Regions from separate parts of the Rouxiella badensis genome, predicted to be linked through region 3. Evidence: predicted binding sites of a transcription regulator. Region 3 holds the regulator's gene; each other region holds the start of a gene.
The links. The regulator CRP, encoded in region 3, controls carbon source genes, mostly activating them, when cyclic AMP is high. The targets are predictions, from matches to a motif close to ATGTGANNNNNNTCACAT.
Positions count from the first base shown of each region.

Region 1: a site for CRP is predicted at 1,274-1,291, ahead of udp (uridine phosphorylase). Genes of this name have one in related genera too.
Region 2: a site for CRP is predicted at 3,463-3,480, ahead of O1V65_RS00415 (PTS sugar transporter subunit IIB). Genes of this name have one in related genera too.

Region 1 is NZ_CP114062.1:3,803,509-3,808,822, reverse strand. Features, by position in the region: gene budC (meso-2,3-butanediol dehydrogenase) at 1-122, shown strand, start outside; gene O1V65_RS17545 (dienelactone hydrolase family protein) at 240-1,067, opposite strand; gene udp (uridine phosphorylase) at 1,453-2,214, shown strand; gene O1V65_RS17535 (tyrosine-protein phosphatase) at 2,356-3,138, shown strand; gene O1V65_RS17530 (DedA family protein) at 3,233-3,760, shown strand; gene rmuC (DNA recombination protein RmuC) at 3,906-5,314, shown strand, end outside.
Region 2 is NZ_CP114062.1:34,604-39,917, forward strand. Features, by position in the region: gene celB (PTS cellobiose transporter subunit IIC) at 1-1,158, opposite strand, end outside; gene O1V65_RS00405 (6-phospho-beta-glucosidase) at 1,227-2,528, opposite strand; gene O1V65_RS00410 (PTS lactose/cellobiose transporter subunit IIA) at 2,521-2,874, opposite strand; gene O1V65_RS00415 (PTS sugar transporter subunit IIB) at 2,910-3,215, opposite strand; gene O1V65_RS00420 (MurR/RpiR family transcriptional regulator) at 3,650-4,792, shown strand; gene hpxZ (oxalurate catabolism protein HpxZ) at 5,288-5,314, opposite strand, start outside.
Region 3 is NZ_CP114062.1:4,357,950-4,363,263, forward strand. Features, by position in the region: gene argD (bifunctional acetylornithine/succinyldiaminopimelate transaminase) at 1-1,139, shown strand, start outside; gene O1V65_RS20045 (YccS/YhfK family putative transporter) at 1,177-3,255, opposite strand; gene crp (cAMP-activated global transcriptional regulator CRP) at 3,322-3,954, opposite strand; gene O1V65_RS20055 (OsmC family protein) at 4,299-4,709, shown strand; gene O1V65_RS20060 (LysR substrate-binding domain-containing protein) at 4,731-5,314, opposite strand, start outside.

The DNA.
Region 1 (5,314 bases), 550 kb from region 3:
CGGAAGAAATTGCCTCGGTGATTGCCTTCCTTGCCAGCGATGACGCTCGATTCGTGACCGGTGTGAACCTGCCGGTTGACGGCGGTCTCAGTGCCTCTAACGGTCAGCCCAAACAGGCCTGAATCGTATAAACTCAGAGAATACTCAGACTTTTAAGCAATGAGTGATAAGAAAAAGGTCCCGTTAGCGTTTGCCGACGGGGCCTTTATTTTGTCTTTTAAAAATGGCGAAAAAACGGCTTATTTCACGCCGTATTTGGCAAACCACGCCAACATGCGCTGCCAGCCATCTTCCGCCGCTTCCGCGTTATAGCTTGGGCGGTAATCTGCGTTGAACGCGTGGCCAGCATCAGGATAAACCACGATTTCCGCATTAGCATTCGCCGCGCGGATTGCCTGACGCATGCTTTCAACTGTGTCCAGCGGAATACCGTCATCCTTGCCGCCATACAGGCCAAGCACTGGCGCAGTCAGGTCAACGGCCTCATCGACCGGATGCGTCGGCGTCGACAGCGTTTTATTGCCGACCAGTTTACCGTACCAGGCAACGCCGGCCTTCAACTGAGGGCTGTGTGCCGCGTAGAGCCAGGTAATACGGCCGCCCCAGCAGAATCCGGTAATGGCCAATTTACTGGCATCGCCACCGTGCTGCGCCGCCCAGTGTGCGGTGTGGTCCAGATCGGCCAGTACCTGCTGGTCGGGAACCTTACTCACCAGATTATTCAGCAGCTCGCCAATATCGCTATATTCAGAAGGATCGCCCTGGCGGAAATAAAGCTCAGGCGCGATCGCCAGGTAGCCTTCTTTCGCCAGACGACGGCACAGGTCACGAATATGTTCGTGAACGCCGAAGATTTCCTGTACTACGATAACGATGGGCAGCTTACCGGTATATTCGGCGGGCCTGGCCAGATAGGCCGGCAGATTCTCTCCCTGAGAAGGGATAGTGGTCTCACCCGCATGCAGGCCTTCAGTATCCGTGTGAATAGTCGAAGCAGATACAGGCGTAACGGCAGGGGAGAAACTGTCAGGTGCTTGTTTTAGTTGTATTAAGTCATCTTTCTTCATTGCAGTCTCCATACAGGGTAAGCACTTTGTTTTCACGTAGAGTTTTAGATTTTAAACTATAAGCCATAAAGGCAGCACATCAACAACCATAGTCTGTCCTCTCGTTTAGCCTTGCGTAAAAAATGCTTAGCTGAGCGAAAATTAATCTGATTGTCATGCGGATAACAGGGTTTTATTGCCATAAATGCGCATTCATGACTAGATTGTTGTGATGTAAATCACATTTTGTATGTAATAAATGAACGTAAAGATGCCACTTAGCGATTTCAATCACAAAATGAAGCGGCAAGGCACGATAAAGTGACAAGGTATTTCATCAGCAACGTTATGAATCAATAACGGCTTGACCGAATAAAACATCACCCGAATTAAAAGGAGTTTATTTATGTCTCAGTCTGACGTTTTCCATCTTGGCCTGACCAAAAGTAGCCTGCAGGGGGCGACGCTGGCCATTGTTCCGGGTGACCCTGAGCGCGTTGAGAAAATTGCGAGACTGATGGAGAATCCGGTTCGTCTGGCGTCACATCGTGAGTTTACGTCTTGGCGTGCGGAGCTGGACGGCAAGTCCGTCATCGTCTGCTCTACCGGCATTGGAGGACCTTCAACTTCAATTGCAGTGGAAGAGTTGGCCCAGCTGGGCATTCGCACCTTCCTGCGCATTGGCACCACCGGCGCTATTCAGCCCCATATCAACGTCGGTGACGTATTGGTCACGACGGCAGCTGTGCGCCTCGACGGTGCCAGCCTACACTTTGCCCCAATGGAGTTCCCTGCTGTGGCCGATTTCACCTGTACGACCGCGCTGGTCGAGGCTTCCAAAGCCGTGGGCGCGACCGTGCATATCGGTGTGACTGCCTCCTCCGACACCTTCTATCCAGGACAGGAACGTTACGATACCTATTCGGGCCGCGTGGTTCGTCGTTTTAAAGAATCGATGAAAGAGTGGCAGGAAATGGGCGTGATGAACTACGAAATGGAATCGGCAACGCTGTTGACCATGTGTGCGAGCCAGGGCCTGCGTGCCGGGATGGTCGCTGGAGTTATCGTCAACCGCACCCAGCAGGAAATTCCTAACGCCGAAACGATGAAGCAAACAGAAAGTCATGCGGTGAAAATCGTGGTCGAGGCGGCTCGTCGTCTGATCTAATACTGAGAAAGACCTGATTTGTTCATGATCAAAGTCTGAGTTATAGCAAAATACGGGTCGCCAATTGGCGGCCCTTTTTTATCTCGGGCCGGCTATCTGGTATTGTCATGACATTCACTATTAGATTTTTCAGAGGCCCTTATGTCGGCAACCATTTTACTTCACCCTTCACTGGCTCTTTTACAGGGCGGCGTCAATTTCCGTGACCTGGGCGGCAACACTGTCGCTGATGGCCGTCGGGTCAAACACGGTTGGCTTTATCGCTCGGGTGCCCTGGATGGCCTGACAGAACAAGACATAGGCTATTTAAGCAAGGTCCCGGTCAAACATGTTCTGGACTACCGTGATGAGGAAGAGGTCGAGGCGCAACCGGACGTTCTCTGGACTGAATGCGAGTATCACCACGTCCCCGCGAACCCGCCGAGCGACGAGGTCAGCGCTAATCTGGTCGGCCTGAACCTTGAGACCCTCTCCGAGTTTGATCCTCAGACCTTCATGCTGGATCTTTATCGCCGCCTGCCGTTTAACAACCAAGCCTATAAAAAGCTGGTGAGCCTGCTGCTTCAGCCGGGCGGTGGGGCTATCGTGCAACACTGTGCCGTCGGTAAAGACCGGACAGGTATCGGTTCTGCGCTGGTGCTTCTGGCGCTGGGTGCAAGTATCGACACCGTAAAAGAAGATTACCTGCTGACCGACACCACGCTGGCACCCTTCCGTGAAGCGCTGCTCGACCGACTGTCGACCAATCTGCCGCCTTCTGCGCTGAAGAAGTTCGAATACGTGCTTTCGGTGCGTGAAAGCTTCATTGATGCGGCGTTGGAAGCCATTACCGAGCAGTATGACACGCTCGATAACTGGCTGGAGAAAGAGTACGGTTTAACCGCCGAAGTTCGTGAAGAACTGCGCGCGCGTTATCTGGAATAGCCCTTCCGTTAAGCTCCGGTTGTCATTGGATAACTTTTAATGGAATGACATCAAGACAAAACGGCACAGCGTTTTTAAAACACGGGCGGTGATTTTGAGCATTAGCGAAGTTATTCATTACGTGACGGAATTTGTCCGTCAGCATCAGGCTTGGGCAGTGCCTATCGTATTTTTCCTGGCTTTTGGCGAGTCACTGGCTTTTCTGTCTCTGCTGCTTCCGGCCACGGTTATCCTGCTTGGCCTGGGAGCGCTTATCGGTGAGGCGGGGATCCCCTTCTGGCCGATTTTTGCCGGCGCGGCGGCCGGAGCCTTCTTTGGTGACTGGCTATCTTACTGGATTGGTTCGCATTATCGAGACAGCGTGCCGCATATCTGGCCTTTTAAACGCCACCCTCAAATGCTTGAACGCGGCCACGCCTTCTTCGAGCGCTGGGGTATGCCTGGCGCCTTTATAGGCCGTTTCTTTGGTCCTCTGCGAGCGGTTGTACCACTGGTTGCCGGAATTTGCGGTATGCCACAGCGCTATTTTCAGCTGGCGAATTTCACCTCGGCGTTGGTCTGGGGGTTCGGGATCCTCGCACCCGGAGCCTTTGGTATTAAATGGCTGGGCCAGTTCTTCTGACCGCCAGCGTTATGAAAGAACGTCTTTCTTGCCTTCTTCCTGGGAGGCATCTCCCAAAGCACCGACGTAAGAATCAAAAGCATCTGGACATCCATACAGTATGCATTTATTTTGACCTGCAAGAGACTCAGACAGAGGAAAAACCGTGGATATCAGCATTATTTACGCGGTAGGCGCGGCCTTGGTCGGCCTTTTGCTGGGCTGGTTGATTGCCAGTTTACGTCAGCAGCAGCGGCAGGCCGACAGCGAGACGCGCTACAGATTGCTGCAACAGTCACAGACGCAGCTGGCCAGCGAGAAAGACGCCCTGCAGCGTGAAATTGCGCTGGCAAAACAGCAGCAGCGCGAAGGCGAGATAGAACTGCGCAAGCTTTACAGTGCGCAGGCCGCCAGCAGCGAAAAACTTCAGCTTCTGACGCATTGGCAAAGTGAATGCGAACAGCTTAATCAAGAACTGCGGGCTCAGCGTGAAATAAACAGCGCACAGGAAGCCGAGCTGCGGGAAGTCTCGACCCGGCTCGACGAAACCCGCATGGCGGCCGAAGAGAAACAAAGGCTGCTGATCAACAGTGAGCAGCGTCTTAATAGCCAGTTTGAAAACCTCGCCAACCGCATCTTCGAGCAGACCGGACGCCGTGCCGACGAGCAGAATAAGCAGAGCCTGGACAAACTGCTGTTGCCGCTGCGCGAACAGCTCGACGGATTTCGTCGTCAGGTGCAGGACAGCTTTGGGCAGGAGGCGCGGGAGCGTCACACGCTAACCCATGAAATTCGCAGCCTGCAACAGCTCAACGCCCAGATGGCGCGTGAGGCATTGAACCTCACTAAAGCGTTGAAGGGCGACAACAAAACGCAGGGCAACTGGGGTGAAGTTGTGCTGAGTCGCGTGCTCGAGGCTTCGGGGCTGCGCGAAGGCTATGAATACCAAACGCAGGTCAGCGTGCAGACTGAAAATAACAACAGAATGCAGCCCGACGTGGTGGTGCGCCTGCCGCAGAGTAAAGACGTGGTCATTGATGCCAAGATGTCTCTGGTGGCCTACGAACGCTATTTCAACGGCGACGACGACGCCGAACGTGAATCCGCGCTGGGCGAGCATATTGCTTCGATCCGCGGCCACATTCGTATGTTAGGCCGCAAAGACTATCAGCAGTTGCCGGGCCTGCGTAGCCTCGATTATGTGCTGATGTTTATTCCCGTCGAACCGGCCTTTTTGGTGGCTATCGACCGCGAGCCGGAACTGATCGGTGAAGCACTGAATCACAATATCATGCTGGTCAGCCCGACGACCCTGTTGGTGGCGCTGCGAACCATCAGCAATCTTTGGCGCTACGAGCATCAGAGCCAGAACGCCAAGCGCATTGCCGACCGCGCCGCACGCCTCTACGACAAGCTGCGTCTTTTCGTTGACGACATGCAGTCGATGGGGCAAAGCCTCGATAAGGCGCAGACAAGTTATCGTCTCGCAATGAACAAACTTTCCCAAGGCCGTGGTAATCTTATCGGCCAGGTTGAGGGCTTCAGGGCCTTAGGTGTCGAAGTTAAACGGCCTAT
Region 2 (5,314 bases), 680 kb from region 3:
GAACGGCAGCGCGATACCTACCGGTGGCGTCACCAGTCCCGTCGCCATTGCGCTATAGGTGACAATAACCAGCACCACCGGTGTCAGAATAAACGGCAGGAAGAAATACGGGTTCATTACTAGCGGAATGCCGAACACCATCGGTTCACTGATATTAAACAGGCAACCCGGTGCGGCGATGCGACCCAGCTGTTTCATCTGCGCGCTTCGGCTGCGGATCAGCATAAATATTACCAGCCCCAGCAGTGCGCCGGTTCCGCCCGGGGCTATCCATAAATCGTAAAACTGCTGCGTAATGATGTGCGGGATTGGCTGATTATTCTGAAACGCCGTCAGGTTTTCAGACATGTTAGACAGCCAAATGGGTTGAATAAACACCAGTACAATCGCGTCACCGTGCAGGCCGAGTGTCCACAGCAGGCCGATTAAGATCACCGAGAAAATCATGCCCGGCAATGTGCCGCCAATGTGGTGCATCGGAATGCCGATAAGGGTGGCAATCATGGTATTGATGTCGCCGAACGGCGTGGCTTCGACGATAAGGCGCAACGCGAGCACCACCGCCAGGACGCAAAAGCCCGGCACCAGACTGAGGAAAGACTTGGCAACCGCCGGAGGCACCCCTTCAGGCATGGTGATCACCAGGTCACGGTTGTGAACGAAGCGATAAATCTCGGTCGAAAGCAGGGCGATAATGATGGCGACAAACAGCCCCTGACTGCCGATAAAGTTCATGGGCAGTACGCCTTTCACCATCATCGCCTCAGCGCCTACCACCGGGGTGAACAGCGTATGTTGAGGGATGGTCAGTAAGAATGCGACCAGTGAAACCGCGCCGGTGCTTAACGGATCGAGGCCGCGGTATTTTTCTGCCAGACGGTAGGCAATCCCGAAGCTCGAAATGATCGCCATAATATCGTAGGTGGCTTTTACCGGATAAAGCAGTTTATCGCGCCACGCCGCACCGAATAATTCCCCCATAAAATTGGCATAGCTGGGGAAAGGTAAATAGGCGAAGATAAGAAAGAACGAACCAATCAGCATGAAAGGCATATTAAGTATAATGCCGTCACGTACGGATAATATGTGTTTCTGTCCGGCTATTTTTAATGCTGCCGGTAATACGTAGCGTTCTATAATATTATTAATATTAGCCATAACCCCCCCTGTTTTACCCGTTCTATTTCAGTCATCATGCAGTCAGAAATTTATAGGGTAATGTTTCATTAGTTAAACTGCGGTAAATAGCGGCGATTCTGTGTCAGGATTTCTTCGAGCATTTCTTCGGCAATATTGGCATTGCCAATTAAGGGATTCGTCACCAGCGCCAATATCGCGCTTTTCCTACAGCCTTTAACGGCGGCTTCAATGGTGAGGCGTTCAAAGTCTTTAACCTGCTGCGTCAATCCGTTCATGGCTTCTGGCAGCGGGCCAAAAGAAAGAGGATGTGCGCCCTGTGCGTTAATCACGCAGTTGGTTTCTACGACGGCATCATAAGGAAGTCCAGCGATGGCGCCTTTATTTGTAGTGTTGACTACTAATACTTTGCCTGAGTTGGTGTGGATCGCCCGAATAAGCTCCACCGCAACCTCGGAATAAAAAGCACCGCCACGGAAATTAAGCTGGGTGGGTTTTTCGGCCAGGTCAGGACTGGCGTACAGCGTGAACAACTCGGCCTCGACCTTCATCACCTGTTCGGCGCGGGTGCCGCGCTCGGCGGCCGCTTCGAACTCTTCAGCCAGCATTGCGTCAGTTTGGTAGAAATAGCGATGATACGGGCAAGGGATCGCGCCCAGTGCGCGCAGAAACGCCGGTGGCCAAGGGGTATCCTTGATATTGTTCATAGTCAGGGTTTCGCCGTTGCACAGGCGTTCGATAACGGACTCGGTGACGTCTTTGCCTTTGAGCGCGACTTGATGGACCCACACCATGTGGTTTAATCCGGCAAAACGTAGCTCAACGTCCTCATATGGCGCCTGTAGCATATTGGCAATCATATGATGCATGTTCACCGGCACGTTACACAGGCCGATAACATTGGCCTTACTGTGGCGGCTGACCGCCTCGGTGACGATGCCTGCCGGATTGGTGAAGTTGATTATCCAGGCATCCGGAGCCAGCCTCTCGACTGTCTTTGCCACCTCGAGCATCACGGGAATCGTGCGCAGCGCTTTGGCGAAACCGCCTACGCCGGTAGTTTCCTGCCCCAGCATATTAAATTTTAGCCCAAGACGTTCGTCGGCGGCCCTGGCGGAAAGCTGGCCTACGCGAAGTTGGGTTAGCACAAAGCTTGAATCGCGAATGGCGTCATCCAGCGAGAAGTGCACGGAGACCTTGACCTGTTCCAGCCCGTTGCGTTTTAACATGCGTCGAGTGAGGTCGGCGATAATCTGCACTTTCTCGCGACCCGCCTCGACGTCGACCAACGCCAACTCGCTCAGGCCTATTTCGCTGTGGTGTTGAATGAGTCCGTCAACCAGCTCTGGCGTATAGCTGCTTCCACCGCCGATTACACTAATCTTAGTCATTACATTCTCCTTGCGGGTTACGGCGATAGAGCTCAATCATATCGCTGGCTAATTCCTGAATAAGCATGGCGTTCATTAAATGATCCTGTGCGTGCACCAGAATTAAACTCACCGGTATTTTTCCAGACCCTTCATCCAGACCAATTAATTCGGTTTGTATTTTGTGGGCAGAGGAAATAAATAATTTCGCCTCCTCGACCAAATTAATTGCTGCACTAATATCGCCGCTTCTCGCTATTCTCAGCGCAGACAGCAGCGAACTTCGCGCACTGCCGGCCTGAACCAGCAGTTCCATTAGCTTATTTTCTAAATCCACGCTTTCGACGTTGATGATGTCAAGATCCATAGGGCTCCTGATTGCTTAACTTAAAGAGTTGATCTTCAGGAAATAAGGCTCAATGCCCGATCAAGAACTTTATCCCCGCGCAGGGTGCCGTAATCCATCATGTTAATAACCTCGACCTGTTTTCCTTGCGCAGCCGCAATATCTGACAGACGAGCGTGTTCGTATTTAACCTGTGGCCCTAACAGTACGATATCGGCCAAAGAAATAATCTTTTCAAAATCGGCAACCGGTACGGCTTCAATATCAATGGTTAATTGTCGTTTATTGGCTTCGGTTTTCATTCGCTGAACCAGCATGCTGGTAGACATACCGGCAGCGCAGCATAGAAATATTTTTTGCATCATCTGGATTCCCTGTTTGGAGCCTGAGTGGCTGTGGAAATATAAAACGCCAGCCTCGACATGAAGTAAATAGGCTAAATCATAGGTTTTAATTATGGATTTCAATTAAATATAATAAAAACAAACAGATAATGATTTTTTGTTGGTGAAATTTTTTTTCATGAATGTGATCTGACCCTAAATATGCTCAAAGTGGTTAAATGTTTTCTTAATAAATTGCTTATTTTTCTTATAGTTAATTAAAATGTTGTGATGTCTCTCTCATCCTGAAGTTAGATAAGTGAATTTATTTGAAAATTATTTTCATTTTGCTAGGCTGAGGAATAAATAACCGTGCTGAGGGAAGATCTCGGCTGTGTGAAATTCACGACGTTCTGGTAGGCTGAGTTAAAAGCAACCTGTTGGGTCGATGATCAGAAAAGGGCAACTCAGCTGTGGATATTGTTTATCAAATTCAATTCTTGCAGGGGACATTCAGCCGACAGGAAAAGAAAGTCGTCAAGGTTATCCTGGATAATCCGTCGTTTGCCTCCGATGCCACTCTTGAACAGCTGGCTTCGAGGGCGGGTGTGAGTACAGAGACCATCGCGCACTTTGCCAAATCGCTCGGCTGTCAGGACATTAACGATTTCATGACCCACATGCGCGCACAAACGGCGACGCAACGTCCTGACACCAGCGTGTCGAAGCCGGTGCCGGGCGGGACCGATATTGCCTTTGCTTCGGCAACGCTCCTCGGCAAGCTGCCCGGCGTCAGTCCAGAAATCATGCAACGTTTCGCTAAATCTATCGGTTATGAAGATATTGGCGACATTATTTATCAGATTCGTGCGCAGCAAAATCAGTTTAGCCAGCAAGAGAGCAAGGTTGCTCAAGCTATTCTTGACGACGTCGCCTTCGCTTCGTCGGCAACCATTGAGCAGCTGGCCTCCCAGGCCGGGGTGAGTCCGGCAACCATAACCCGTTTTGCCAAATCGATGGGCTGTGATGACATTCGCGACCTGCGCATGAAGCTGGCCCATGCCAGCGCCGTGGGTTCGCGTTATATGGCCGCGCAGTCCGAAAAAACCAGCGGTTTCGGTTCGGCGACGTGGCAGCAAAGGCTCAATCAACGGGAGCAGCGCATACATTTTCAGCTGCAACGCTTTGATGAAAAAGCCTTTATCCACGCTGTGTCACTGATTTCTGATGCGGTTAAAGGCATATATATTTTCAACACAGAGAGTCGTTGTACATTTTTCGCCAGCGAGCTGCTAAACGGTCTGCTGCGGGCGGGACGTCCAGCTTATGCGTTTCAAGACGTCGAGCTTATGCGCATCAGCGCCTCAGGTTTGTCGTCTCAACACGCGGTACTGATGCTTTCGGTGAGTCAGGAGAGTGAGGTTCTGGCCGAGATTGCCAAAACGGCCGTTGATCGCGGTGCAAAGGTTGTCGCCATCTCGCCGGATAACTCCCCGCTGGCCGCCCAGGCCACGACATTGTTGTCTCTGGGGGATGAACCTTCCGCTTCGCTGAATGCTCAGGCAATGATGTTAGGGGGGGATCTGCTGTTAGATCTAATGGGGGAGGGCTTTTAATTTCAATTAGGATTAGGCTTTTAATTGCAAATTTTTGGGGAAGGTCAAAGTCTCTTGGGTCAAAGTAAGGCCAAAGGCACGCGCCTTGGCGCTGGCCCAGACCAGCCAAGGGGCCTTCCCAGGCCAAGACCCCTTGGCACCCCACGCCGCTTCGCGGTTCCCCGTCTCGGTTCCGAGCCAAACGCGTCTCGCCACCCGTCGCCCGGCGCTGTCCCGAATCCGCCAACCCCCCTCTCAAACAAAAACCGGCAACCTTGAGGTCAAATCCACGCTCGGTCTAACGGCGGGATTTTTTTGTTTGTTCTTTGCTGCATCAGCAGCGGTAAATCTTATGTCTTTTCTGCGCCAGATTCACATGGGCGAGTTCAGGACGGCGCGGAAAGGTAAATGCCCCTTGAAGCTTTCAAACCGGAAAAGCGTCTCGGAGTTAATTGTCCTTAAAAGCAGGTCCAGGGCAGCCGCCCACAAAAGCGGCTTTAGGGGCAGCCTCCCCGCTTACACCATTAGGCTGACATGCGCCGC
Region 3 (5,314 bases):
TTCCAGTCAAAGGTAAAGGCAGTCGCGTATGGGACCAGCAGGGTACCGAGTATGTCGATTTCGCCGGGGGTATCGCGGTCACTGCGCTGGGCCATTGCCATCCCGCGCTGGTTGAGGCGCTGCACAAGCAGGGCGAAAAGCTCTGGCATGTGAGCAACGTCTTCACCAATGAGCCTGCGCTGCGTCTGGCGCAGAAGCTGATTGACGCTACTTTTGCCGATCGCGTGTTCTTTGCCAACTCCGGCGCAGAAGCCAATGAAGCGGCATTCAAGCTGGCGCGCTACTACTCTTCTGCCAAGCACAGCCCGTATAAAAGCAAAATCATCGCCTTCCATAACGGGTTCCATGGCCGCACGCTGTTTACCGTATCCGTTGGGGGACAGCCTAAATATTCCGACGGTTTCGGCCCTAAACCTGCCGATATCGTCCACGTGCCGTTCAACGATCTGGATGCGGTGAAGGCTGTTATCGACGATCACACCTGTGCCATCGTGGTGGAGCCGATTCAGGGTGAGGGCGGCGTCACGCCAGCCACGCAGGCGTTCCTGCAGGGGCTACGCGAGCTGTGCGATGCCAACAAGGCACTGCTGGTGTTCGATGAGGTACAGAGCGGCATGGGCCGTAGCGGCAAGCTGTTCAGCTACATGCACTACGGCGTCACTCCAGACATTCTGACCACCGCTAAGGCACTGGGCGGCGGCTTCCCGGTGAGTGCGATGATCACCACCGAAGAAGTGGCCTCGGTGATGGCACCGGGCAAACACGGTACCACCTACGGCGGTAACCCGCTGGCCTGCGCCGTTGCTGAAGCTGCGCTGGACGTGATTAACACCCCTGAAGTGCTGGCTGGTATTGAAGAGCGCCGCAACGCCTTTATCCAGGCGCTGGAAGCGATTAACGCCAAATACCACGTCTTCAGCGAGTTCCGTGGTCAGGGCCTGCTGATCGGTGCCGAACTGGCGGATAAATACAAAAACCGTGCGGGAGAATTCCTGACGGCTTCGGCAGAGTTTGGCCTGATGATGCTGGTGGCGGGGACCAACGTGCTGCGTTTCGCACCGTCATTGGTTATCGACTTCGCCGACATCAGCGAAGGCATGGCGCGCTTCGAAAAAGCGGTTAAGAAAATCGTCGGCTAATCAATACTCTCCTTTCCTCCTCTACCGGAGGAAAGGATCACTCCTTCACTCTTCGCGTTAACCAAATTCCGTGATGTGGCCTTTGCTTCCAGGCAAGGGACGAGATGGTGTGCATGGCGCTAAGGTGTGCCAGCATACGGCGCAAATGACGCTCCATTTCGGTAATCGGCATGTCAGGATGCTGATCTGGGGCATTGAAAAGCGATTTCTCACTGCTCGGCCCGTCATAGGTCAGGCGCTGCTGGCAACTTTGCAACGCAATCTCGCAGGTCTGCAAATACTCCATCGCCAGTTTGGGCGTCAGCATATAGTGCTCGCGCGCCAGAATTGTCATGCCATTAATGTGGTCTACCAGAAACTGACTGTGCGTGACCCACAGCCGCATATCGGTCAGATAGTGCGAATTAAAGCCGGGTTCCTGCATTGCCTGATTCAACGAGGTAAACAGTTGATTGTGCGCCTGATTGACCTTCATGCGCGCATAGGCCAGTTCGGCCGGGTCAGGATCCTCGTGCAATACCAGCCGGATAGCCTGCTGGTCTGCCTCCAGCGCCTGATAGGCATTGGTGCGCAGCAAACCACTTTGCCACTGCGGCCATAGCCAGATAGTGCCGCCAAACGCCAGCGCACAGCCAATTAGCGTGTCCAGCAGCCTCGGCAGCAGAAAGTTGGCCCCGTTTAGCCCCAGTATTTGCAAGGTATAGACGGCGGTTACCGTGAGGCCAATCATTCCCAGTCCGTAGTTTTTTCGCAGTACGGTGTAGGAAATCAGCGTAATCATCAGCATGAAAAACAGCGTGAGATTTTGCGGCAGCGCGAGCTGAAGCAACCCGGCTGCGGCGATAAGGCCCGCCAGCGTGCCCAACGCACGGTGCTGAATACGCACGCGGGTGGCGTTATAGCCGTTCTGGCTGACCAGCAGGGTAGTCAGCAGGATCCAATAAGGTTTAGGCAGATTAAAGAACATGCCGAGGCTGCTGCCAAGCGCCAAAATTACGCCGAGCCGTGCGGCATTGCGCAGGGCGGCGGACTTGACGGAAAGATAGCCTTTCAGCGCGGGCCAGAAGGGCAGACGATGCTGCGTTTGCATCAGGTCGCGGCGATACAGCGGACGCTGGGTGCGCAGCAGTCGGGCGATGCGGCTGAAATGGTAGTAGCAAAACTGCCCGACGGGATTGTCACGATAGCGAGAGGCTATTTTTTCCAGCGCGGCCAGCTCGTTGGCCATTGTGAACCGCTCCGAGCGCCGATGGTAGAGGATGTCGCTCGCGATAACGCGCAGCCGTGCGGCAATGACCTGCGCATTGCGGCGGATAACCGCCTCGGCGTGGCTTTCCTCAACCAGCTTTTGCACTTCTGCGGGCAGGTGCAGGCTTACGGTGATGTGCTCCTGCAGGTCGAGCGCCACCTGAAAACTGCGCAGCAGCCTTTTATGATGCTGATGATTGCCCGTCGGCAGCATGTGCAGTTGCTGATAGAGGGTGGCAATCAGGTCAATGACCTGCTGTTGTCGTTTCAACAGCGGCGGCAGCGCGGTTTCGGGGTCGGTGTGCTGGGTGAGCAGGCTGTATTTTGCTTCGAAATAATCGGCGAGTTCGACGTAGAGCTGGCTCAGCGTCTCGCGCATCGGCTGCTCTTCGGAGAGCCGAAACCAAAACCAGTTGAACAGCCCATACCAGGCGGTACCTACGACAAACAGCAGCGGAGCGTGCCAGATGGGCACCACACCGGCCATACTGAGGGTAAAGATGCTGGCGACCAGCGCGCCGGGCAGCAGGCGGCCGTGCAGCGGGCTGATTTCACCCGTGACGCCCAGTACCAGCGTCAGGCCAAGCATGATGAGCGGCAGCGGGACATGCCAGTTAATCAGCATCAGCTGGAGAAGAATACTGCTCAAGGCAAACAGCGAACCGCCGATAACCAGACGTTTGAAGAAGCGCTTATGCGGCGTATCGAGACCGGAGATATTGCAGCAGGCGGGGACCAGCGCAAACAGCATCCCGAGCTTCAGCTGACCAAACAGCATGGCAAAACCAATAGGCAGGCAGAGGACCAGCGTCTGTCTCAGCGCGTAGTTAACCTCGGGGTGGTAGAAGATTCGTCGCCAAAGCGTCATTAATTTTGTGTAACGTGACGAATAAAAACGGCGCACCAGAAGACTGCTGCGCCGTTTTTAAGGGGATTAACGGGTGCCGTAAACGACAATCGTTTTACCGTGTGCCGAGATCAGGCTCTGATCTTCAAGCATTTTAAGAATTCGACCGACAGTCTCGCGTGAACAACCGACGATCTGGCCAATTTCCTGACGGGTGATCTTGATCTGCATGCCATCTGGATGGGTCATGGCGTCTGGTTGCTTGGCCAGATTCAGCAGAGTTTGCGCAATGCGTCCGGTTACGTCGAGGAAAGCCAGGTTACCGACTTTCTCCGAGGTAATCTGGAGTCGACTCGCCATCTGTGCAGACAGGCGCATCAGGATATCCGGGTTAACCTGGATCAGCTGACGAAACTTCTTGTAGGAAATCTCAGCGACTTCACAGGCAGTTTTTGCTCTTACCCACGCACTACGTTCCTGACCTTCTTCGAAGAGTCCCAGCTCACCGATGAAGTCACCTTGGTTAAGGTAGGAAAGTATCATCTCTTTGCCTTCTTCATCTTTAATCAGCACGGCAACCGAGCCTTTCACGATGTAGTAAAGCGTTTCGGCTTTTTCACCTTGGTGAATCAGCGTACTTTTAGAGGGGTACTTGTGTATATGACAATGAGACAGGAACCATTCGAGAGTAGGGTCTGTTTGTGGCTTGCCGAGAACCATTAGTTATTATCCTCTTTTTATCGCTGCCCAAAATCACAGGGCTCAAAATCCCTGTTCGGCGATTTTTTACTTCGCGCTCTTTTAGCATATGAACTGACCAGCAATGCTGCAAGCGGCTTGAGGCGTGAATTAGGCAGTAATTTGCCATAATCACCAAGGTTATCCTGTTAAACCCAAAAACCCCGGCCGCAACTTGTTGGAAAGTTTCTTTCGCCTTGTTTGTAGCACAGCTTTGGTGACGTGTCTTGTGTTGTCTCGCTTCAGCATGATGCGGATCGAGTTCCATTGCCAGTTTCAGGGGTTAAGGGTAGTCTGTTTTGAAAATTATTACCGGAGAAAGGCAAATGCAAGCACGTGTAAAATGGGTCGAGGGATTAACGTTTCTCGGTGAGTCTTCTTCTGGCCATCAAATTCTGATGGACGGCAATGCGGGCGACAAATCACCGAGCCCGATGGAGATGCTGCTGATGTCAGCGGGTGGATGCAGCGCCATCGACGTGGTGTCCATTCTGCAAAAAGGCCGCAACGACGTCGTCGGTTGTGAGGTCAAGCTGACCTCCGAACGCCGCGAAGAAGCGCCGCGCCTGTTTACCACCATTAACCTGCACTTCATCGTGACCGGCAAGGGTCTGACGGATAAAGTGGTTGAGCGCGCTGTAACGCTGTCTGCCGAAAAATATTGCTCGGTTTCGCTGATGCTGGGCAAGGCAGCGACTATCACCCACAGCTTTGAAGTTATTGATTCAATAGAATAAGCTTGAGTGCTGTGCGGCACGTTACCAAGGGTAACGCTGACAGTGCAGCCGCAGCAGGTCTAAGAAACGCCGCGCCGTTAAGGTTAGCGGCGTTTTTTGTGAGTAAACCAGGCAGTATTGCGCCGCCGGCAGGCTGTCGACAGGCAGGCGGCAAAGCTTGTCTTCCATGAAGAACGGCGTCGCCATGGCGTTGCCGACCACCGACAGATAATCCCCGTTCAGCATCATCATCAGCCCGCTAATCAATGAGTCGGTACGGATAGGCGATTTCACCGCGTGGCAGCCGTTTTCCTCCAGCAGGGCAGCAAGCTGCTGGTAATAACCCATGTCCGTCTCGGGAAGCAGCCAGCTTGCCTCTCTCAATTCGCTTAACGACGTGGCCTGCGCCAGCGGATGCTGCCTGCGGGCGACGACGCAGAACGGCGCACTGAACAAGGGCTCGCACACCATGTCTTCGATGGGGAGTCCGACGCCCAGCGTGCCGATGGCGAAATCCAACCTTCCCTCACGCAATGAAGGCAGCAGGGTCGAGAGCTGCGACTCCTTGATATGCAATTTTGCCTGCGGATATTGCGCCGTGAACTCACTGGCCAGCGCGGGAAAAA